One region of the Actinoplanes sp. CA-015351 genome, then DNA from elsewhere that is predicted to be linked to it. Evidence: riboswitches for the same ligand, from Rfam matches in the RefSeq annotation. Region 1 holds a riboswitch; each other region holds the start of a gene.
What was found. A riboswitch is a leader RNA that binds a small molecule or an ion and turns the genes downstream of it on or off. The one in region 1 is predicted to bind cyclic di-AMP.
Positions count from the first base shown of each region.

Region 2: another riboswitch for cyclic di-AMP. It lies ahead of ACQP2E_RS07840 (C40 family peptidase); the one in region 1 lies ahead of ACQP2E_RS01740 (coiled-coil domain-containing protein).
Region 3: another riboswitch for cyclic di-AMP. It lies ahead of ACQP2E_RS21785 (transglycosylase family protein); the one in region 1 lies ahead of ACQP2E_RS01740 (coiled-coil domain-containing protein).
Region 4: another riboswitch for cyclic di-AMP. It lies ahead of ACQP2E_RS02280 (transglycosylase family protein); the one in region 1 lies ahead of ACQP2E_RS01740 (coiled-coil domain-containing protein).

Region 1 is NZ_CP192102.1:387,414-393,087, forward strand. Features, by position in the region: gene ACQP2E_RS01735 (glycoside hydrolase family 65 protein) at 1-2,082, shown strand, start outside; gene ACQP2E_RS01740 (coiled-coil domain-containing protein) at 2,137-3,153, opposite strand; cyclic di-AMP (ydaO/yuaA leader) riboswitch at 3,160-3,292, opposite strand; cyclic di-AMP (ydaO/yuaA leader) riboswitch at 3,500-3,635, shown strand; gene ACQP2E_RS01745 (coiled-coil domain-containing protein) at 3,640-4,653, shown strand; gene ACQP2E_RS01750 (ABC transporter ATP-binding protein) at 4,691-5,464, opposite strand; gene ACQP2E_RS01755 (ABC transporter permease) at 5,457-5,674, opposite strand, start outside.
Region 2 is NZ_CP192102.1:1,702,307-1,707,980, forward strand. Features, by position in the region: gene ACQP2E_RS07825 (TVP38/TMEM64 family protein) at 1-155, opposite strand, end outside; gene ACQP2E_RS07830 (type 1 glutamine amidotransferase) at 199-912, opposite strand; gene ACQP2E_RS07835 (MurT ligase domain-containing protein) at 902-2,122, opposite strand; cyclic di-AMP (ydaO/yuaA leader) riboswitch at 2,511-2,692, shown strand; gene ACQP2E_RS07840 (C40 family peptidase) at 2,699-3,535, shown strand; gene mraZ (division/cell wall cluster transcriptional repressor MraZ) at 4,039-4,470, shown strand; gene rsmH (16S rRNA (cytosine(1402)-N(4))-methyltransferase RsmH) at 4,722-5,674, shown strand, end outside.
Region 3 is NZ_CP192102.1:4,690,350-4,696,023, forward strand. Features, by position in the region: gene ACQP2E_RS21775 (nitronate monooxygenase) at 1-865, opposite strand, end outside; gene ACQP2E_RS21780 (sulfite exporter TauE/SafE family protein) at 888-1,673, opposite strand; gene ACQP2E_RS21785 (transglycosylase family protein) at 1,912-2,457, opposite strand; cyclic di-AMP (ydaO/yuaA leader) riboswitch at 2,456-2,639, opposite strand; gene ACQP2E_RS21790 (DUF1304 domain-containing protein) at 2,862-3,224, opposite strand; gene ACQP2E_RS21795 (DUF418 domain-containing protein) at 3,221-4,435, opposite strand; gene ACQP2E_RS21800 (nuclear transport factor 2 family protein) at 4,676-5,092, opposite strand; gene ACQP2E_RS21805 (MarR family winged helix-turn-helix transcriptional regulator) at 5,168-5,611, shown strand; gene ACQP2E_RS21810 (sensor histidine kinase) at 5,600-5,674, opposite strand, start outside.
Region 4 is NZ_CP192102.1:510,203-515,876, forward strand. Features, by position in the region: gene ACQP2E_RS02270 (LysR family transcriptional regulator) at 1-708, opposite strand, end outside; gene ACQP2E_RS02275 (YybH family protein) at 779-1,135, shown strand; gene ACQP2E_RS02280 (transglycosylase family protein) at 1,401-2,054, opposite strand; cyclic di-AMP (ydaO/yuaA leader) riboswitch at 2,055-2,227, opposite strand; gene ACQP2E_RS02285 (saccharopine dehydrogenase family protein) at 2,452-3,690, shown strand; gene ACQP2E_RS02290 (calcium-binding protein) at 3,767-4,876, shown strand; gene ACQP2E_RS02295 (serine/threonine-protein kinase) at 5,212-5,674, opposite strand, start outside.

The DNA of each region.
Region 1 (5,674 bases):
GTCAACGACGAGCCGTTCGACGTGCGCTACGGCGAGCTGCGGTCCCACGAGCGCTGCCTGGACATGCGTGCCGGCACGCTGGAGCGGGTGGTGGAGTGGGTCTCCCCGTCTGGCCAGGGTGTTCGCGTCCGCACTGTCCGTCTGGTCTCGTTCACACAGCGGGCCGTCGTCGCGATCCTCTACGAGGTCGAGCCCCTGGAGGGCGCGGCCCGGCTGATCCTGCAGTCCGAGCTGGTGGCGAACGAGCAGCTGCCGCCGATGAGCAAGGACCCGCGCGTCGCCGCGGTCCTGGACCGGCCGCTACAGGCCGAGGAAATGATGGAGCAGCGCACCGGCGGCATCCTGGTGCACCGCACCAAGGCCAGTGACCTCCGGATGGCCGCGGCCATGGAGCACCTGGTGGACACGCCCGGCCGGCACGCCATCACGACCGAGGGCCACCCGGACTGGCTGCGCACCACGGTCGCCTGCCGGCTGGAGCCTGGTCAGAAGCTGCGTGTGGTCAAGCTGGCGGCGTACGGGTGGTCCAGCATGCGTTCGCTGCCCGCGCTGCGTGACCAGGTCGGTGCGGCCCTCGCAAGCGCTCGCCTGGACGGCTGGGAAGGCCTGGTGCACCAGCAGCAGGAATACCTGGACGCGTTCTGGGACCACTCGGATGTCAAGGTCGAGGGTGACCCTGAGGTCCAGCAGGCGGTCCGCTTCGGGCTCTTCCACACCCTGCAGGCCGGCGCGCGCGCTGAGAAGCGCCCGATCGGCTCCAAGGGCCTCACCGGTCCCGGTTACGACGGCCACACCTTCTGGGACGCTGAGACGTTCGTTCTGCCCGCTCTGACGTACACCCAGCCGTCCGCGGCGGCCGACGTGCTGCGCTGGCGGCACTCGACGCTCGACCTGGCCCGGGAGCGCGCTCAGACGCTCGGGCTGCAGGGCGCGGCGTTCCCGTGGCGGACGATCCGCGGCCAGGAGTGCTCCGGTTACTGGCCGGCCGGCACTGCGGGCTTCCACATCGCCGCCGACATCGCCGACGCGGTCCGCCGGTACGTGCAGGCAACCGGCGACTACGACTTCGAACGTGAGGTCGGCCTGGAGCTGCTGGTCGAGACGGCCCGGCTGTGGCGCTCGCTGGGACACCACGACCGGCACGGTCGTTTCCACATCGACGGTGTGACCGGCCCGGACGAGTACACCGCGGTGGTGAACGACAACATCTACACGAACCTGATGGCGCAGCAGAACCTGATGACCGCGGTCGAGGCCTGCAAGCGCCATCCGGACCTGGCCCGCAAGTTCGGCGTGGACGACGAGGAGGCTGCCTCGTGGCGTGACGCGGCGGCTGCGGTGCACATCCCGTACGACAAGGAACTCGGGGTGCACCAGCAGTGCGAGGGCTTCACCCGGCTGCAGGAGTGGGACTTCGAGAACACTCCGCCGGAGGCGTACCCGCTGCTGCTGAACTTCCCGTACTTCGACCTGTACCGCAAGCAGGTCATCAAGCAGGCCGACCTGGTGATGGCGATGTTCCTCCGTGGGGACGCGTTCACCCCGGAGGAGAAGTCGCGTAACTTCGCCTACTACGACGCGCGGACCGTCCGGGACTCGTCGCTGTCCGCCTGCGTCCAGGCGGTGCTGGCGGCCGAGACCGGCCACCTGGAGCTGGCTCACGACTATCTGGGCGAGGCCGCCCTGATGGACCTGCATGACCTGCACCAGAACGCCCGGGACGGCGTGCACGTGGCGTCGCTTGCCGGCACCTGGATGTCGCTGGTCGCCGGTCTCGGCGGCATGCGGGACTTCAACGGGCAGCTGAGCTTCGCGCCGCGCCTGCCCAGCCGGATCAACAACCTGGAGTTCTCGCTGCTCTGGCGCGGCCTGCGGCTGCGGGTGGCGGTGACCGCTGACGAGGTCACGTACTCGCTGCGCAACGGCGGCGGCTCGGCCCGGCTCACCCTGGTCCACCACGGCAAGGAGCTGGAGGTGACCCAGGTGCGGCCGGTGACCATGCCGATCCCGCCGGCGGTCACGGTCGGCCCGGCGCCGTACCAGCCGCACGGGCGGGCTCCGGTCCGGCGCGCCGTGCACTGATTTCCGGCAGCGAAAAGCCCCCGTCCTTTCGGACGGGGGCTTTTCCATCACTGTCTAGAGCATCGACACGTGCACGTGGTCGGTGTGGTCGCTGACGCCGTGGTAGGCCTTCCAGCCGGACGCCGGGAACCAGATCTTCTTGTACCAGATGACGTAGTAGATCCCGAGCTTGTCGGCGTTACGCACCAGGAACGCCATCAGGTCGTTGCCGTACTTCATCATCTTGTCGTTGTGCGCCGAGGAGAAGCCGCTCTTCTGCAGCGACCAGTCGCAGGCCCGGCCCTTGGGGTGCTCGAAGGGCCCGCCGTCACGGTGACAACCGACGAAGAGGTCGAATCCGGCTTTCTTCGTCTCTTTGTACATATGCAGCGTGCGCTTGGTGATGCAGCCGTTTGTCGTCGGGTCGTTCTCGGTGCAGCCCTCCGCGGAGAAGCCGCCGCTGGAGTTGCGCGGCGCGGCCGAGGCGACAGGGGATTTCGCCACCACGAAACCGTCGGTGAGCGCGTCGCCACCGACCAGCTTCAGAGCTTTCTCCGCCGAGTCGCGCTGCTTTTTCATCAGCGCCGAGTTCTGCTTCTGTGCCTTGACCTCGGCATCGAGTTTCGCCTTGCTCTCGGTGACCGTTTCGATCGCCTGGTTGAGCTCGTGCAGCTTCTCGTCGTGCAGCTTGTTGATCTCCTCCAGGGAGATCGCCTTCTTCAGGAAGTCATTCGACGAGTTGGCGCCGAGAAGGAAGCCGACCGCGCTCAGGTTGCCGGTCACGTACTGCTCGCGGGCGATCGAGTTGACCTCGGGGATCAACTGGTCGCGCCGGGTCTCGGCGGCTTTGATCTCGACGTTGAGCTTCGCCTGCGCCTTCGTGGATTTCGTCACAGCTGCCTTGGCCGTGACGAATCGCCGGTTGGCGGCCTCGATGACGTCTGAGAGCAGGGCGTCCTCGTCGTCCTCCTCAGCGGTGGCGGACGAACCGCTCGGCTCCGCCGAGGCAGGGGTCACCGGCGCCACGAACAATGCCGTGGCCACCAGTGGTGCCAGGGCAAGTGTCAGCCACCGGCGGGGACTTCCGATCATCAACAGTTCCTTCCTTGTCACCGCCGACCGAGTTAGCTGACGGGTTCGGGACGGAAGAGATCCCTACCGCCCGAAGGCGGATTCACCCCACTGACTTGGTTCCCCGGCTCACCTCACGGTGATTAGGCGGCGGCCTGCCGGCTCCTCGGGGGCGGTGCCGTCCTGGCAGGACCGGCGACGAGTTTACCTGAGGAATGGCGCGGTATCAGGACCGCGGAACCGGCAAAACTGTTACCGGCCAACGACTTTCTGTAACCAAATCACCTCACGTGGCCACGCAATCGCGGAACGTACGAGAACTGTCGATCTGTCGATTGAGTGGGTATGGTCGGTTCCGGTTCCCACCCGGGGACCGCCGCCTAATCGCCACCCACGGCGAGCCGGGGAACCATATTTCCTCGGGGTGAATCCGCAACCGCGGTAGGGATTTCCTTCGTCCCGAACCCGTCAGCTAACTCGGTCGGCGGCCGACGGAAGGAATAACCTGTGCAGCGAAAGACTGCGCGGCGATTAGCGGCTGTCATGGCGCTGCTGCTCGCTGTGTGCGGGATGGCGATAGTGGCGTCACCGGCCACCGCCGCTCCCGGTGACAACGGTGACGACGGTGAGGGCGGCTCCAAGTCACTCGTCGAACAACTGGAGGACGCCTCCAGGGGTTACGTCGAGGCCAAGGCGAAGCTGAAGACCTCCAAGAAGAAGCAGACCGAGCTGACGGCCACGCTGAAGAAGCTGGACGCCGAGGTCGGGCCGAAACAGGCGGCGCTCGACGAGATCGCGTCGCAGGCGTACACGTCCGGCCGGCTCGGTGGGATGTCCGCTCTGATCACCGCGAGCGACACGGGCAGCTTCATCGACCGTGCCGAGACCCTGGCGTCCGTCGCGGCCGATCAGAACGACGCCATCGAGGATCTCAAGGCCACGCTGGACGGTCAGCGCAAGGCCAAGCTCGCCATCGACGCCACCGTCAAGGACCAGCAGAAGCAGGTCAATGTGATGGCGAAGAAGAAGCTGCAGGTCGAGACGGCGCTCAAGAAGGCGAACCAGGGCGCTGACGCGTCCTCGTCGAGCGACGGCGGCGGCAGCGCCAAGGCGGATCCGGCGCCGAGCGGCTCGGGCTCCGGTTGCAGTGAGCCCGACCCGACCAGTGGCGGCTGTCTGACCCCGCGCACCCTGCACGCGCTCAAGCAGGCGCAGAGCGACGGCTTCAAGCGGTACGTGCATTGCTTCCGCGAGCAGAACAGCGGTGAGCATCCCAAGGGCCGGGCCTGCGACTTCGCCGCCGACAAGAACGGTTTCGGCGGCGACGCGACAGGCGCCAGCAAGACGTACGGCAACAACCTGGCGAACTACTTCATCAACAACGCGGACGCACTCGACGTCCTGTACGTGATCTGGTACCGCCGGATCTGGCTACCGAGCAGTGGCTGGAAGTCGTACAGCGGGGCGGGTGGCGACCCGTCCAGCGACCACACCAACCACGTGCATCTCTCGGTCCGCTGATCCTGCCGGCGGCTGTTCTCCTGGGGAGTGCGAGGCGCTACTTACGCATGTAGGCCTCGTACTCCCGCATCACCTCGTCGGTGGGCCCGTCGGCCCGGATCTCGCCCGACTCCAGCCAGATGCACCGGTCGCAGGTGTCCCGGATCGACTGCTCGCTGTGGCTGACCAGGAAGACCGTGCCGGCCTCGGCACGCAGCTCACGCACCCGAGCCTCGCTGCGGCGACGGAACTTGGCGTCACCGGTGGCCAGCGCCTCGTCGATCAGCAGCACGTCGTGCTTCTTCGCCGCGGCGATCGAGAACTTCAGCCGGGCGGCCATGCCGGAGGAGTACGTCCGCATCGGGTACGACGAGAAGTCGCCGCGCTCGTTGATGCCGGAGAACTCGATGATCTCGTCCTTCTTCGCCTTCACCTCGGCCGGCGACATGCCCATCGCGAGGCAGCCCAGCTCGACGTTGCGCTCGCCGGGCAGTTCGTTCATCAGGGCCGCGTTCACACCGAGCAGTGACGGCTGGCCGGCCGCGTAGATCGCGCCCTTGGAGACCGGCAGCAGCCCGGCGACCGCCCGCAGCAGGGTCGACTTGCCCGACCCGTTGCTGCCGATCAGCCCGATGGCCTCACCCTTGTACGCCGTGAAGCTCACACCCTTGACGGCGTGCACCTCTTTGATGTTCGCCGCCTTGTCGTTGGTGACCAGGCGTTTGAAGCTGGCGAGCGGGCTGCCGCTGCCCGGCGAGGCCGAGCTGTGCACCTTGTAGATGATGTGGGCGTTGTCCGCGATGACGGTCGGGGTGTTCTCGTTGTCAGCCACGGCCGTAGCCCTTCTCTCCGCGCCAGAAGTACACGTAACCACCGATGCCGACGATCAGGCTCCAGGCCAGCGCCTCGATCCACAGCACGGTCGGCGATCCGGCGAGCGTGACGTTCTCCAGCAGCGCGTGGCGGTACAGCTCGATGAAGATCAGCAGAGGGTTCGCCTCGACAAGCGCGAGCTGCCAGCCGTCCAGCTTGTCCTCGAACA
Region 2 (5,674 bases), 1.3 Mb from region 1:
CGCAGCGGGAGCGTCGCTGCCGCGATCGCCAGGGCCCCCACCACGCCGCCGAGTGTTCCGAAACGGATGAGACGGCGCTTCCAGCTGATCGGAGCGTCCTGAGGGTCCGCGGAGTTCGTCACTACGCCCCGCGGGGCGATCAGGATGTCGGTCATGCAGGCGTACCGCCCCAACTGTCGTCGGTTCCCGAACAAAAAATCAGACCGCGCTTGCTGCTTCCAGCCGTTCCTGCCGGAGCCGGTCGGCCCAGGTGTCATCCAGGGGCGCAAGCCTATCCGCGCCTGTTGACCAGCGCAGTAGCAGATCGGCTATAGCTGGGTTGCGAGCGAGCGCCGGTCCGTGTGAGTACGTTCCGAGAATCTTCCCGGCCCATGCTCCCTCGGTTTGGCCGTCGTTGCCCACTCCCGCGGTGACTCGCGCCAGGGGAGCCGCTTGCGCTCCCAAGTGGGTACGCCCACCGTGGTTCTCGAATCCGGTGAGAGGCGGCAGCCCGAGTCGCGGGTCGATGTCGCCTCGCAGTTCGCCGACGGCCCGGGTGACGCCCCGGTCCGAAGAGATGTCCAGCAGTCCCAATCCCGCGCACTTGGCCCCCTTCGCGAAGAACGAGTGGCCGAACAGCTGGTAACCGGCACAGATGGCCAGAACCGCGGCGCCCTGGTTGACCGCGCGGTGCAGACCGCCGTCGGTGAGCAGCCGCTGGGCCGCCAGCGCCTGCGGCCCGTCCTCGCCGCCACCGATCAGGTAGATGTCAGCGGAGGTCGGCATCTGCTGGTCGGAGCGGACCTCGTAGGTCTCCACCGGGATGCCCCGGGCGGCCGCGCGATGGGCCAGGATCGACAGGTTGCCCCGGTCGCCGTAGGTCGAGAGCAGATCGGGGTAGATCCACACGATCCGCAGAGACTCAGTTGACACGGTCCAACTCCGCTCGGATGTCCTGGAACGCCGTGTAATTGGCGATCACTTCGAGGCGGCCTGGCGGAACGGCCCGCAGCGCCTCGTCGAAACTGAGTACGTGCCGGAACGGCACCTGGTTCACCTGGAGCCGGACGGCCAGGTCGTACGCGCGGTCGCCGGTGATCAGCACCGGGCGGTTGCGCAGGGGCGCGAAGTCGACGTCGTACAGCCATGAGGTGTCGAAGCCGTCCGGGTCGCGGGCGTTGATGGACAGCAGCGTCGGCGCCTGCTCGGCCATGTCGAACGCCTCCAGCCAGCTCGCCGGGTTCTTGGCGAGCAGCAGCCGGATGTTGCGGCCGTCCCGGTCGACCTGGGCGTACCGGCCCGCGATGGACGTCACCCGGGCCAGCCGGGGCAGCGCCTCTATCGGGCGTACGCCGAACTCGGCGGCGACGGCGAGCGCGGTGGCCGCGTTGCCGATGTTGACCTTGCCGGGGAGCTGGAGCTTGACCAGGTGCCAGTCACCGCGCGGGTCGATCACGCCCTCGTCCTCGACCGACCAGTTGGCCCGGGGGCGGCGCAGCGGGCAGCCGGTGCACCACCAGTCGCCGTTGGCCCGCTCGATCGGGTGGCCGCTCTCCGGGCAGACGAACGAGTCGTCGAGCCAGCGCTGGCCGGCGCTGAACCAGGTGACCTGGGAGCTGCCGCTGGCCGCCCAGACGACCATCGGGTCGTCGGCGTTCGCCACCACCTTGATGTGCTGCTGGCTGGCGAGCGCGGTTTTCCACAGCTGCGCCATCATCGACACCTCTTTGGCCCGGTCCAGCTGGTCCCGGGAGAGGTTGAGCAGCGCCACGATCTTGGGCCGGGTGGCCTCGATCACCTGGGCCAGGTAGTGCTCGTCGACCTCGAGCACGGCGAACGGGGTGTGACCCTCTTTCGCCAGCGCCGAGGTGTGGCCGGTCGGCATGTTCGCGCCGAACGAGTTGGTGGCGACCCGGCCGAGCACGCCGACGGCGGCCGCGGTGAGTCGAGTGGTGGTGGTTTTACCGTTGGTACCGGAGACGAGCGCCACAGCCCGGCCGGAAGAAAGGTGAGCCAGGAGGTCCGGATCGATCTTGAGGCCGATCCAGCCCCCGATCACCGAACCGTCGCCGCGTCCCGCGGCCCTGGAGAGCGCCGCAGCGGTCTTCGACGCGGTGGTCGCGACCTTGGCGATAAGAGGCATCTTCCCGTCCGTCACGCCAGCGAGGGTACCGGACCGAAAGGTTACGTCCAGTTGCCGACCGGTCAAGATCGCGTGCGACTTGTGTTTGTGCCGGTCTCGTCGTTTTGACCAAGGATCCGGTGGGAGTGACGACTAATTGTGTGTTCTGTTTCACCCGTAACTCTCGACTGATCGTGATCAGGTGACCGCTTTGAGTAATGGCATTTGTCTCCTCCCGGTAACAAACTGGACATCAACAAATGTGCCAATCACTCTGCGTCACATTTTCGGGGCTAACGATCACGCGGACGGTCAGGTACCAAGGGTGAGCCGGCGGCATCCGCTCGCCGGCTCGTACCAGCCTGGCTAACGCCGAGCCCTGCCCCGAGCTGGATGGTGCGACCGCAGGAACACCGGAACACCGAACAGGCATCTGGGGGCAGGGACGGGGGACCCATTTACGGTCCGTCCCGCGCCGCGGCTCCACGCGGCGATCACGGGACGACCTTGGGGTGAAGTCGCCTCGGCGACCGGGCACACCTTCCCGCCCGAACCCGACAGCTAACCTCGCAGGCGTGCCGGAGGGAATTCTCAACCGTGCACGAACTTCGTTCGCGCCATGGCCGCCGCAACTCCTCGCGCGCTGCCGGCACTGTCGCACTGTCTCTGGGTCTCTGCCTTTGCGCCGGGCAGCTGGTCACCGCGTCACCCGCCGCGGCCGCCAGCACCACACCGGTCATCAAGGTCGCCAGCACCACCACGGCTTCGGCCGCGGCGGCGACGGTCACGCCCAGGCTGTCTGCCAAGGCCAACACCCGGAACCTGAAGTGGGGTTCCACCCTCAAGGTGACCGCCAAGGTCATCGACCCGCGTACCGGCAAGATCGCCAAGGGCACGGTCCGTCTGCAGGGCTATGTCGGTGGCAAGTGGCGTACGTGGGACACCGAGAAGGTCAAGAACCAGAACGGAACGGTCACCCTCAAGTACGCGCCGAAGAACACGTACAAGGTACGGACGATCTTCAACGGCTCGGGCTACAAGACGGTGACCACCGTCAAGACCACGGTGAAGGTCCGGGCCAGCGGCGCCAAGATCCTCGCCGAGGCCAAGAAGCACAAGGGCGCTCTCTACAAGTACGGCGCGTCCGGCCCCAAGCGTTTCGACTGCTCGGGGTTCACGAAGTACGTCTACAAGAAGGCAGCGGGCAAGTCGCTGCCGCACAAGGCGAACTCGCAGCAGAGCTACGGCAAGAAGGTCGCCAAGAGCAACAAGCAGATCGGCGACCTGATCATCTTCCGGAACGGCTCGTACGGGTACCACGCCGGCATCTACGCCGGTAACGGTTACATCTACGACTCGCCGCACACCGGCGCCCGGGTCGGCAAGCACAAGATCTGGAACTCGAACTACGTCGTGCGGCGCCTGGTCGCCTGATCGCGACCGTGTCATTGGCGCAGCAGCGCAGTAAGTAAGGAAAGACCGGCGGCGGCATGGTGGTGCCGTGGCTGAGATCACGCCTGTGGGGTGTGGCCCGTTCCTGGGTCACGCCCCACAGGCGTTTCTCCTTCGGTACGCGTTGCCGAAAGGCCTCCACTGTGCTCCACCGGAGGCCTCCCTTTTCCTCCACTCAGGTGGTTGAGGGGCCGCTCCCACACTGTGAACGTGGAGATATCGGACCTGTTGTGCTCGATGTCGGAAACCAGACCCCGTTGATCATGGTTGCGCCCTCCACTTCGGCCCACCGCCTTTGACCAGGAACTACGTCCGCGAAAAGGGCTCGCGAGCGACCTCATTCGGGTTGCAGGTGGAGGGAAGTGGAGTAGAGTGGGGCGCAGTGGCAGGGCCGAGGAACCGACCTGGGACTGCCGGCCCGAGTTGACAGGCGAGACCGTTCCACCGCGAAGGGACGCGACGCCAAGGCAAGGGGGGTTGAGCCGATGTTCCTCGGCACACACACCCCGCGCCTGGACGAAAAAGGCCGGCTGATCCTCCCGGCGAAGTTCCGTGATGAGCTGGCGGGAGGTGTCGTGATCACCAAAGGACAGGAACGCTGTCTGTACGTGTTCCCGATGCCGGAGTTCCAGCGCATCGCCGGTCAGCTGCGTGAGGCGCCGGTGACGAACAAGGCGGCCCGGGCTTACAGCCGGGTGTTCTTCGCCAGCGCGCACGACGAGGTTCCCGACAAGCAGGGCCGGGTCACCATCCCGGCGCACTTGAGGGAGTACGCGAGCCTCGGCCGCGACCTCGTGGTGATCGGTGCCAGCACTCGCGTCGAGATCTGGGACAAGCAGTCCTGGGACGACTACCTCATGGCGAGCGAGGAAGACTTCGCCGACATCGAGGAGGGGGTGCTGCCCGGCGGACTGTAAGGCGTGGCACCTCGGTGGGCCGCTGTGCGGTCCGGACGCCACTGCCGCCGTACTGCGAGATCTCCAGCCGCTCCCGCTCCTGGCGCCTCTTCCCCGGCGCCAGGCGCGTGTCCGGGGTCGGCCTTCCTGTCAGGGAAAGGCCCGCACGGGACAGAGCGGATGGGGATCTGGCGGTACGGACTGGCGGCCGGGCCGGCAAGAACGGCCGAAGTTGAAGGCAATACCAGGGTGCGACGTGTTCGGGCAGGGCTATGGGGGTCAATATGGGGGAGCCGCGAGGCACACATGTGCCGGTGCTGCTCGAGCGCTGTCTTGAGCTGCTCGCCCCGGGTCTCACCTTGCCGGGCGCCGTTCACGTCGACTTCACGCTGGGTCTTGGCGGGCACGCCGAAGCAGTCCTGGAGCGGTACCCCGATGTGATCCTCATCGGACTCGACCGGGACACCGAGGCGCTCGCTCACGCACGTCACCGCCTGATCCGTTTCGGCGATCGCACCCACCTGGTGCACGCCGTCTACGACGAGCTGCCGCGGGTTCTCGGCGAGCTCGGCATTCCGGCGATCCACAGCGGACTGTTTGATCTCGGTGTCTCCTCGTTGCAGCTGGACGAGGCGGACCGCGGTTTTGCGTACTCGCAGGACGCCCCTCTGGACATGCGGATGGACCAGTCGCGAGGTGTCACCGCCGAGGACGTGGTCAACGGGTACGAGCCGGGTGAGCTGGTTCGCATCCTCCGGCAGTACGGCGAGGAGAAGTTCGCGCCGCGGGTGGTCTCGGCGATCGTGCGGGAACGGCAGAAGGTCCGGATCACCTCGACGGCGCGCCTGGCCGAACTGGTGAAGGACGCGATCCCCGCCGCCGCACGCCGAACGGGTGGAAATCCCGCAAAAAGGACCTTCCAGGCACTACGCATTGAGGTCAACGCCGAACTGGACGCTCTTGAGGGTGCGGTTCCGGCTGCTTTGGATGCGTTGGCGGCCAAGGGCCGGCTTGTGGTGATGAGTTATCAATCGTTGGAGGACAGGATCGTGAAGCGCGCCCTTGCCGCGAGGTCGCGCAGCACCGGGCCGATCGACCTTCCGGTCGAGCTTCCCGGTACCGGTCCGACGCTGAAGCTGCTGACCCGGGGGTCGGAGCTGCCCAGCGAGGCCGAGGTGGCGGAGAACCCGAGGGCAGCCTCGGTGAAACTGCGCGCGGTGGAGCG
Region 3 (5,674 bases), 4.2 Mb from region 1:
GCGCGGTCAGGTGATGCACGGCCGGATAGCCGATCGGGGCGGCCGCCTCGTACGCGTCGATGAACCGGTTGCGCAGCCCGCGGGCCGGCTGGCCGGTGAAGGCCCGGGTCACCACGGTCTCGGTGAACTCGCCGGAGAGCATCGCCGCCCGCTGCGCCGGACGGGTGCCGGCCTCGTCGGCGAGCAGGAACGCGGTGCCGCACTGCACTGCCGCCGCGCCCGCCTCGAGCAGGTCGTGCACGTCCTCGGCCGTGCTGACGCCGCCGGCCGCGACCACGGGCAGGTCGGTGACGGCGAGGATCGCGGCGAGGGTCCCGGCGGCGGTGCCGGTTCCGGCGTACCCCTGCGGGTCGGTCGTGGAAGCGTGCCCACCGGCGGCGCCGGACTGGGCGATCAGCGCGTCGGGCGCGGCCGCGAGGGCCGCTTGCGCTTCCCGGGGGTTGGTCACCGTGATGAGTACGGTCGAACCGGCCACGTGCAGCGCCCGGACGACAGCCGCATCGGGTACGCCGAACGTGAAGCTGACGACCGGCACCCGATAGGCGACAGCGAGCTCGACCTTCGCCGCGAAGTGATCGTCGTCGTCGAGGCGTACCGGGGGCAGGTCGACGCCGTACCGGTCGGCCTCCGGCTGGAGCAGCCGGCGGTACGCCTCGATCGGCGCCGGATCGGCGGGCGGCGGCACGGGTACGAAGATGTTCAGCCCGTGCGCCACCGAGGCGACCTGGCGCAGTTCGGTCTCGACGGCGTCCGGTGTCTTGTATCCGGCGGCCAGGAAACCCAGGGATCCGGCCCGGGCGGCGGCCTCGACGAGGGCGGGCGTGGATGGTCCACCGGCCATCGGGGCGACGATCAATTCACGCATGGGCCGACCCTATGCGCCGATGTCACGCGGTGTGCCAGAGGAATCCCGCCAGAGTGAGCGCGGCCAGCGCGATCGCCACTCGCAGCGGCCGTTCCGGGGTACGCCGGACCAGCGCCGGCCCGATCCAGCTACCGACCAGGCACCCGGCCGCCAGCAACGCCGCGGCTGTCCAGTGCACCGGGGCGAACAGCGCGTACAGCACGGCCGCGGCCACGTTCGAGAAGCCGAGGACGATGCTCTTCACCGCGTTGGTCACGGCGAGCGGCTCGGCGGCGGCCAGGGACATCGCGGCGAGCATGAGCACACCGGCGGCCGCGCCGAAGTACCCGCCGTAGATCGCGATCAGGAACACCACTACGGCGAGGGGAGGGCGGTGCGCTTTCGGTGCCCGCTCGCCGGGCTGTTTTTCCGCCGCGTGCTCGCCGGGCCGGGTGTACCAGGTCCGCAGCGGTTCGCGGAACAGCAGCGCGAGGGCGCCGAGCACGATCAGGCCGGGCACGATCCGCTCGAACGCGTCGGACGGGGTGCTCATCAGCAGCAGCGCTCCGGCCGTGCCGCCGGCCACCGCGACCACGCCGTGCCGCAGAATCCGCCGGCCCTGGCCGCGCAGCTCACGCCGGGATCCGGCGGCCGAGCCGACCGCGCTGGAGAGCAGCGCCACCGTGTTCGTCACGTTCGCGGCGATCGGCGGGATGCCCACGGCGAGCAGCGCGGGGTAGCTGACCAGCGACGCGAGCCCAGCCATCGAACCGGTCAGCCCGGAGCCGATGCCGCCGAGGAACAGCAGGGTGGCATGGCCGGCATTCACGGAACGCCAGAGTACGTCCCCGTGATCGGAGCCGGCAGCGCGAAGCAAACCGTGCCGGCGCCCGCCTCGGGGTGGCGGTTGCAGGCCCCCCGCCGCGATCTTGGCAAGTTGTAACGCATCGTTACGCACAACTTGCCAAGATCATGAGAGGCCACGGAGGCCGTCGGAGATCCAGAGACCATTGAAATGATGTCGCGACGCCTCGATGACCCCGGACAAACCCCGCGGAATTCGTGCGTCAGCGCAGGCGCAGACGCTGCCCCGGGAAGATCAGGCTCGGGCTGTCGAGGCGGTCCTTGTTGAGCTTGTACAACCCCCGCCAGCCACCCTTGACCTTGTACTTCTTCGCGATCGAGGCGAGTGTGTCGCCGGAGCGGACGACGTACGTGCCCTTCGTGACGGCCGGCTTCTTGCCCCCGGTGGACGCCTTCTTGTAGACGCCCGGCTTCTTGCCGCACACCGGCCACGGCTTCAGGCCGCGCTTCTTGTACAGCTTGTTCGCGATCTTGATCTGTTCGGCCTTGGTGGCCTTGTCCGCGGTCGAGGCGTATTTGCCGCCCCCGTTCGCTTTCCACGTGCTGCGGCTGAACTGCAAACCGCCGTAGTACCCGTTACCGGTGTTGATGTGCCACCGGCCGCCGGATTCGCATTTCGCGACTACGTCCCAATTCACCTGCCGAGCCGCCGAGGCGGGGCTCGCGGGTGCCAGCAGGACGCCGGCTCCGGTCACGCCGACGGTCAACAGACCGAGGGCAAGGCGCGTTCGTCTACCGATCCGAGACATGGATGATCCTCCACGCCTACGAGGTGAGCTGTCGGGTTCGGGCAGAGTGGCCCGGCCGTTCTGTGCGGCTTCACCCCAAGGCGTAGCTGCGGAAACAGGCAGCTAGCCGACGTACTTGGGTCCCCCGCTCCTGCCATCGATTCGTGTCCGCGGACGGCGGCAGGATTCGGCGGACCGTCCACGGTGCCCGCTGTCGCAGGACGGCCCGACGGTAACCACGTCCCATCGACAAAGGCCAAGCTCCGGCCCCCGGATAGTGACGTTGTTCACGGTATTTGCCCGATTTGATCTTGTTCGTGCCCTGGAATGGCGGGCATTCCCGATTCACGAGGTCCGTCGTAATCAGCAGTAACAAAAAATGCCCGGCCGGGTGACTCCCGGCCAGGCATTTCGGTTGTTTTCCATCATCCGGCGATGATGACCGCCACCAATGCGAGCACCGCCGGAACCGTCTGGACGAACAGGATCCGCCGGCTCGCGGTCGCCGCGCCGTAAACGCCGGCCACCGCGACGCAGGCGAGGAAGAAGAGCTTCGCGGCGTACCCGGTGTCACCACCGGCAATCAGCCCTCCGACGAGACCGGCCGCGAGGAAACCGTTGTAGAGCCCCTGGTTGGCCCCGAGCACCTTGGTCTGCTGGGCGAACTCCTCGCTCAGCCCGAACGCCTTGCGCCCTTGCGGTTTCGTCCAGAGGAACATCTCCAGCACGAGAATGTAGACGTGGATCAGCGCAACCAGCGCCACCAGCACGTTCGCCAAGATGATCACGGCGACACCCTAGCGCGTGAACGAGCCGCCCTCCCCGCACGGTAAGCGTCACCGCCACCCGAACCCCCGGCCACGGCCCCACCGCCCGAGCCTCCTGCCCCGCCCCCGCCACTGCCGTAGGTGATCCGCCGCACCAGCGCCTCGAACGGCCCCCGCCACCCCGCCCGGCGCATCCCCTCAGCGACGACAACCGTGACCGCCCACGTGCAGGCAGCGAGCAGAGCCGTCCCCGCGACGGTCAGCTGCCCGGACAGGTCGAGCAGGAAGGGTGTGAACACCACAGCCCAGGTGACCGACTGCATCAGATAACAACTCATCGACCGCTCACCGGCAGCCGCGACAGCCGTCACGAGCCGATGACCGCGCCCGCCGGCACTCAGCCGGGCCGCCACCACGGCCAGCAGTGCCGCGTAGCCGAATCCACCCAGCGTGCCCGTCGTGCCGTGCAGAGCGACCACCCACCCCGCCATCGGCGCCTCGCTCACCCCACCGGCGATCAGCGCGAACGGCTGCGCCCCCAGAGCCGCGACCGTAATGCCGATCACGGCGGTCGTCAGCAGCAGGCCCCGGAACCGCTCCGGCTGCTCCAGAACACGCCGGCGGCCGGCCCACAGACCCACGGCGAACGGGCACAGGAACCCGAGCGGCCCGAGCACCGCGACGAACAGCGCGGCCGGCACCCGCTCGGTGACCATGACACCCAGGTCCGCCGGCAGCATGGCGGGATCCGGCGTCGCGGAGACGAGCCCGCCGGCGTCGTCCGGCAACGCGCCGATGGTCAGGAAGACCGCGGCGGTCACCAGCAGCCACCGGTCCGTCCAGCGGATCATCAGCGCGCCGGCGAGAAGCAGCACACCGTACGCCGCGAGGATGTCACCGACGTAGAACAGCACCGCGTCGGTGAGCCCCACGACGATCAACGCCGCGCTGCGCCGCCACAGCAGGCGGCGCACACCCCGCGGACCACGATCACGCTGCCGCTCGGCGATGCGGGCGGCGCCGTACCCGAAGAGCAGGCCGAACAGTGGGAACGCGCGCCCGTCGACGAATGTCGACAGCAACCAGGCCACGGCCGATCCACCCTGCGGATAGCCGCCGATCACCGGACCGGACTGCAGGAAGTAGTGCGTGTTGGCGAGGGCGATGAACAGCAGCATGAAGCCACGGGCCAGGTCGGGCCCCAGCGATCGTCCGGGCGGGTCGGCGCTCATGCCTCGACGCTAGGCACCGCCGCACCCGGCGGGCAGTTGCCGAAGGTTTAGATCTCACCTACCAAAGTCAGCGGGACAGTCTCAAGATGTAACGGTGCTCACCGGCTCCCCGCGCTGGTTGTGAACGGTCACCCGGGCTGGCACGGTCCCGGGCCGCGACGACGGTGTGCTGGGAGGGATCAAAAGCGGTCTCGGTAGGCATGACCGCAGCCTGCCCGCAAGAGCAGCCGCCGCCGTCCGTCAACCGGCTGCCGGCAGATCAGCCCGAGTCCACACCAGGTTCATCCGCACCGACCGGAACCGCCACCCCACCGGCGTACGCACCACCGTGAACGCCATCCGCATGCTGCTCGTCCGGTGCGGCGCCTGCCCCTCCCGGTAGGCGTGCACCAGCGAGTTCGCCGACGTCGAAGCCTCGTCGCCGGCAAGGTCGACCACGACATCGGTGAGCCGCCGCTGACTGCGCTCGCCGTCGATCCGTCCACGACGCAGGTTCTCGACCACGGTGGCGATGCCCTGAAACGTCCCGCCCTGGGGGTTGCGCACCTCGACATCGTCGGCATAAACGCTGCCGGCGTCCTCGAACCGCCCCTCGTCCAGGAACACCGCGAGACGCGCGTGCAGATCGGCGATCTCGATCCGGTCATCAGCCAGCATGGCTCTCCCCTATTCGTTGGTGCGGCCAACGATATACCTAAGTCGTTGGCCGTACCAACAATGTAGGGTCGCATCGTGGAAGAGATCCCCGCTCGCCTCAGCGCCAAGCCCACCTGGCTGATCACCCAGCTCTCGGTGTACGCGCACCGCCTGGCCACCGAGGCCTTCACCGCCGCCGGCGCCCGTGGCTACCACTACCGGATCCTCACCGCGCTCGACGAGTTCGGCGTCGCCAGCCAGGCCGACCTGGGCCGCCGCTGCAACATGGACCGCAGCGACGTCGTGGCGGCGATCAACGAGATGGCCGGCCAGGGTTACGTCGAACGAACCCCGGACCCCGCCGACCGCAGACGCAACCTGGTCTCCTTGACCGAAACCGGTCAGCAGCAACGGCAACGCCTCGAGGAATCCCTGGCACGAGCACAGGACGAGCTGCTCGCCCCGCTCACGGCCGCTGAGAAAACGACGCTGACCCACCTGCTGCACGAGGTGCTCACCCACCAGCGATCACACCGGTAAGCCGGCCTCCACCACCCAGCCACCACCCACCGCCGGGCCGGCACTCAACCGCCCACCCAGCTC
Region 4 (5,674 bases), 120 kb from region 1:
GAGGCCGCGGCGCGCCAGGCCGGCGACCGTGTCCGGCGAGGTGGCCGCGAGCGCGACCGAAAGATCAACACCCAGTGCGGCGCGAGCTTGGTCGAGCACGTTGCGGATGCCGGTTCCCACCGGCAGACAAACTATTGGGTACGCAAGGAGCGCGGTGACCGGGAGACGCGCTTGACCTGCTAACTCGTTGTCGGCCGGGACCAGTGCGACGAGCCGCTCGCTCGCGATCACATGAGTCGCGAGGTGCTCGGGAGGCTCGCCTGCCAGACCGGCCAGCGCCAAATCTAGGTCGCCGGAGCGCACGCCGGCGACGAGCTGGTCCGAATTCGCCTCCACGAGTTCGAGTTCGATGTCGGGGTGTTCGGAATGGAACGCTGCGAACGCATCGAAAAAGGGCGTCACCTCGCAGCCGATCACCATCCCGACCGTGAGCCGGCCACGGACCAGGCCGAACACGTCGTCGATCGAGTCACGCATGTCGGCTGCCGCGTCGAGGGTCGCGCGGGCGTGCCGGAGCGCCGCCTCACCCGCGTCGGTGAGGCGCGCGGTACGCGCGGAACGGTCGAAGAGCTGCGCTCCGAGCTCGTGCTCCAGTGCCTTGATCTGGGCGCTCACCCCGGACTGGGTGATGTGCACGCGCTCGGCGGCACGGGTGAAGCTGGCCGTCTCAGCGACGGCCACGAAGTATTCGAGCTGGCGCAAGTCCATGAGTCATTCTACTGGTTATCAGAAGAACTATGCGTTGGACTTGTTCCTGCCTCTCCGGGAGGCTGTAGCCATGACCGGGAAAGCGCACCGACCTGAAGACCTGACCAGGCTGTTCGTCGAGCGTGCGAATGCGAAGGACGCCGACGGAATTGCGAATCTCTATGAGGAGGATGCCGTGATGGCTTACCCGCCAGGCAGCCAGACGCGTGGCCGCGAGGCGATCCGCAAGCTGTGGGCCGAGCTGCTGCCGCACATGCCCGAGTTCGAGCCGGAGCCGCCGCTACCGACACTGATCAGCGGCGACCTGGCGCTCACGTCGACGCCGCCGAGCGACGGTTCAGGCGCGCGGGCACAGGTCGCCCGGCGACAGCCCGACGGCACGTGGCTGCGCGTTCTGGACCAGCCGGAGTTCACCCGCCCAGACTGACACGGCGGCACGCCGCATCGAGCCGCGGCGGCACGCCGCATCGCGCCGCGGCGGCAGCTCACGGCGGCGGCATGTCAGGGCGACGCGTCACGCCGACGGCATGTCAAGGCAGCACGTCACGGCTGCGGCATGTCACGGCAGCACGTCACGGCTGCGGCATGTCACGGCTGCGGCACGTCCCCACGCCACGGAGGCACGGCGGCATTCCGGGCGTCCCGGATTTGAGACGCCCGGCGTCCCGGGCGATGAAGAGGTGTTCCGTCCTCTACAACCTGATGCGCTGGCCGACGTAAACGCGGTGCGGGCTACGGAGGATGTCGTCGTTGGCGCGGTAAAGGGCCCGCCAGCCACCGGCGACATCGTTCCGGCTGGCGATGCGTGCAAGCGTGTCGCCTCGGCGGACGACATAGGTCCGTGTGGCCGACCGCCCGCTGATCGCGTTCTCCAGCACCACACTGCCTCCGGCAGCGGGGCGCACCACGCGCGCCGGTGCGTTGCGCACCACTCGGGCCGGCGCCTTACGTGCCGTTCGAGCTGGGGAATTGCGGACTGTCTTGCGGCTCGCCTTGACGCTCGCGCGCTTGCCGCAGGTTGGCCAAGCGCCGATTCCCTGCCCGCGCAGCACGCGTTCCGCGACGCGGATCTGCTCGGTTTTTGTTGCCCGGTTCGCGGTCCGGGCATAACGCGCACCGCCATATGCACGCCACGTGCTGTGGCTGAACTGGAGGCCGCCGTAATAACCATTTCCTGTGCTGATGCGCCAGTTGCCGCCTGACTCGCAGCGGGCGATGGCGTCCCAGTTCACGTCGGACGGCACAGCATGCGCAGGCACGCTGGAGCCCAGCAGGCCCACGGTTCCGACGAGTCCCGCGACGGCTACACCGATCGCGAGGTGGACCTGCTTTCGGATTTGCACCATTTCAGTTGTCCTCCACGCCTGCGAGGTCAGCTGTCGGGTTCGGGCAGAGTGGCCCGGCCGCACGGTGCGGCTTCACCCCAAGACGCATAAGCGCCGGAGAACCTGTGGGTCCCCCGCTCCATGCCTTTGAGTTGTGATCCGTGGTCGGCGGCAGGATTCGGCGTTCCGGCCACGGTGCCCGCCTCATGCGGGCTACCAACGGGTGTCTCACCCTCCGGTCACGCGGCGCCACGCCTTCACGGGCTACGCCTTCATGCCGGTCCGATGGACCTGTTCCCCCAAATTAGCCCTTTGATCCGGGCTTGTATGGATAACTCGGCAGATTTTCACCAACCCACCTACCAGGAGGTAACTGATGTGCTGCGCACCCTCCACCAAGGGTGCACAATCGGCACCCATGAGCGATCAAGCACGCGAGTTCGACGTGATCGTGTACGGCGCCACGGGTTTCGTCGGTGTCCTCGTGGCACGGCACCTGGCCGGATTCGCACCCGCGGGCACACGGATCGCCCTCGCCGGACGGTCACCGAAGAAACTGGAGGCAGTCCGCACCCGGCTGAACGTGGACTGGCCGCTCGTGGTCGCCGACGCCACCGACAAGGCCGCGCTGGACACTATGGCCGCACGCACCCGGGTGGTCATCACGACCGCTGGACCTTATGCGAAATACGGCCGGATACTTGCGCACGCCTGCGCCGAAGCGGGCACCGACTACGTCGACCTGACCGGTGAGGTGCTGTTCGCCCGGGACAGCATCAACGACAACCATGAGGCGGCTCGGCGTACCGGGGCGCGGATTGTGCACTCGTGCGGGTTCGACTCGATCCCGTCCGACATCGGCGTGCACGTGCTGCACTCGCTGGTGGAGGCCGAGGGCGCCGGCGAGCTGACCGACACCACACTCGTGGTGACGAGCCTGCGCGGCGGGGTGAGCGGCGGCACGATCGACTCGATGCGCTACCAGGCTGACGTGATGAGCAAGGACCGTGCGCTGCGAAAGATCGGCGCCAGCCCGTACTCGTTGAGTCCGGATCGCGCGGCGGAACCGGATCTCGGCCGGCAGGAGGACATGCCGGTCCTCCCGGCATCCGAAGTGGATCCGTCGCTGCGGGGCCATCTGGCGCCGTTCGTGATGGCGTCCTACAACACGCGCGTGGTGCGGCGCAGCAACGCACTGCGCGAGTGGGCCTACGGCCGGCAGTTCCGATACCGCGAGCTGATGAGCGTCGGCGCCTCACCGCTGTCCCCGGTGATCGCGCACGGTACGAAGATCGGGCTCGGCGCGCTGTTCGTCGGGTTCGCCGTGCCGCCGGTCCGGTTCGTGCTGGACCGGATCCTCCCGAAACCCGGCACCGGACCGAGTGAGCAGCGTCAGCAGTCAGGTCACTTCACCATGGACATCTTCACCACGACGAGCAGCGGGGCGCGCTATACGTCCCGTTTCCGGGCGAAGGGCGACCCGGGCTACGCGGCCACCGCGGTCATGCTCGGCGAGTCAGCACTGGCCCTGGCTCTGGACAGGGAGAAACTGCCGCCGTCCGAGGGCGGTGTCCTGACCCCGGCCACCGGGATCGGAGACGCCCTGGTCGAGCGGCTGCGCACCTCAGGAATGGAGATCACCGCTCGCAAGCTCTGACTGCGGCTTTTCTCCTATCGACGTCGTAACGGTGCCGTTCTATGATCCTGGCGCTGGATCTCGGGGGAGGACTTGTATGTCTCGTTCTATCTGGCTGACTCGTGTCGGCATCGCCATGTTCACTATCGTCTCGGCTGGTGTCCTCGCGGCACCCGCGCAGGCGGCCACCTCGGGTGTCGTCTCGGTCGTGGGCAAGACGACGGTGCAGTACAAGTCCGCGACCGGCGCCAAGAACAAGGTCGTCGTCACCCGGGCGGGGCGGACGATCACGATCGACGACCGGGTCACGGTCAAGGCCGGCAAGGGCTGCAAGAAGGTCAAGGGCGACAAGACGAAGGTCCGCTGCCCCTTGGCGAAGGCGCCCACGAGGCTGCAGGTCTACACCTACGACCGCAGCGACTCGATCACCAACAAGACCGGCGTACGGATGACCGCGGACGGCGGCACCGGCAATGACGTGCTGACCGGCGGTTCGCTCGGCGACCGGCTCTACGGCGGCACCGGGAACGATTACATCAACGGTCGGTTCGGCAACGACACGATCTACGGTGACGCCGGCCATGACACGATCCACGGCTGGTTCGGCAAAGACGTGCTGCACGGCGGTGACGGCGACGACGACATGTGGGGCGAGGAAGGCAACGACAAGATCTACGGCGAGGCCGGTCGTGACGACCTGGAGGGTTATCAGGGTCGTGACTACCTCGATGGGGGTTCCGGCGACGACTCGCTGTCCGGGGATGTGTACTCCGACGGCATCGCTGCCGACGTCATTCTGGGCGGCCCCGGAACGGACATCGTCAACTATGGCGGCCACGAGAAGGCGATCACTGTCGACCTCGACGGTTCCCCCGGTGACGATGGCATGAAGGGGGAGCACGACACGGTCGGCGCCGATGTCGAGAGCCTCGTCGGAGGCTGGGGCAACGATCGGCTCACCGGTAACGCGGCGAACAACGTGATCCAGGCGTACACCGGGAACGACATCGTCTACGGCGGCGGGGGCGACGACTGGCTGTTCGGCGACGACGGCCGCGACAAGATCTACGGCGGGGCCGGTGACGACTGGCTTGAGGGCAACGATCACCCGGACGTCCCGGACCGGCTCGACGGCGGTGCCAACGGACCGCTTGGTGACGAGTGCGTCGTAGGCAAACTCGACACAGCGGTTGGCTGCGAACGCTGAGAACGCCACCCATGTCGTAACGCTGAGAAACGCCACCCGTGTCGAAGCGCCACGCGTGTCGTAACGCTGAGTAATTCCACGCAACCTCGTGAGTAAGGCCTGAGCTGCGAGGACACGGCTCAGGCCGCCGCCGTCAGCGCTTGGCCATCCGTTACCTATCCGTGATGTTAATCCGAGAACCAAGAGGCGAGTGGCGGCATCGCACTGGAGGAAAGCATGGGGAGTTCCGCGGGGGATGACCGACCAGTGCTTGTGGGAACGGCCGCAATACGGGGGCGGCCGACTTCACGGCTCTGGTCGGCCACCCGCTCTTTCTAAAACCCGCCCAGCTTTCTCTAAAACCCGCCCAGCCGGAGTGTGCGCAGTACCTCGTCGGTGCGGTCTTTTCCGTCGACCTGGGTGATCTGGATGTAGACGCCATCGAGCAATACCTCGGTATAAGCCGCCTCGCACCCCGTCCACCGCTGAGCCACGCCAGCCCGGCCGGCGGCGACGACGCGGCGTTCAGGCAGGCGTGTGCAGTTCTTGTGACGCGGCGTTTCCGGAGTTCCGAGACCCGCGAACACTCCCGGGGCGTCGCCCGCGTTCAGATCCGCGGAGACGTGCAGGCCGGGGCGCTGGCCATCCTTGCTTTCCCAGCCGCTGTCGTGCAGCTGCTGTCCCCACTGTTCAGGAACGGACAGCGAGATCGCGCGGGTGCTGTCGGTTACGCGTACCCAAGAAGGTGGGGTTGCGTCCGGGACCGTGGCGCCTGCGGTGGCGGCGACGGCGGCCAGGGCGAGCGTCGCACCGAGGAGG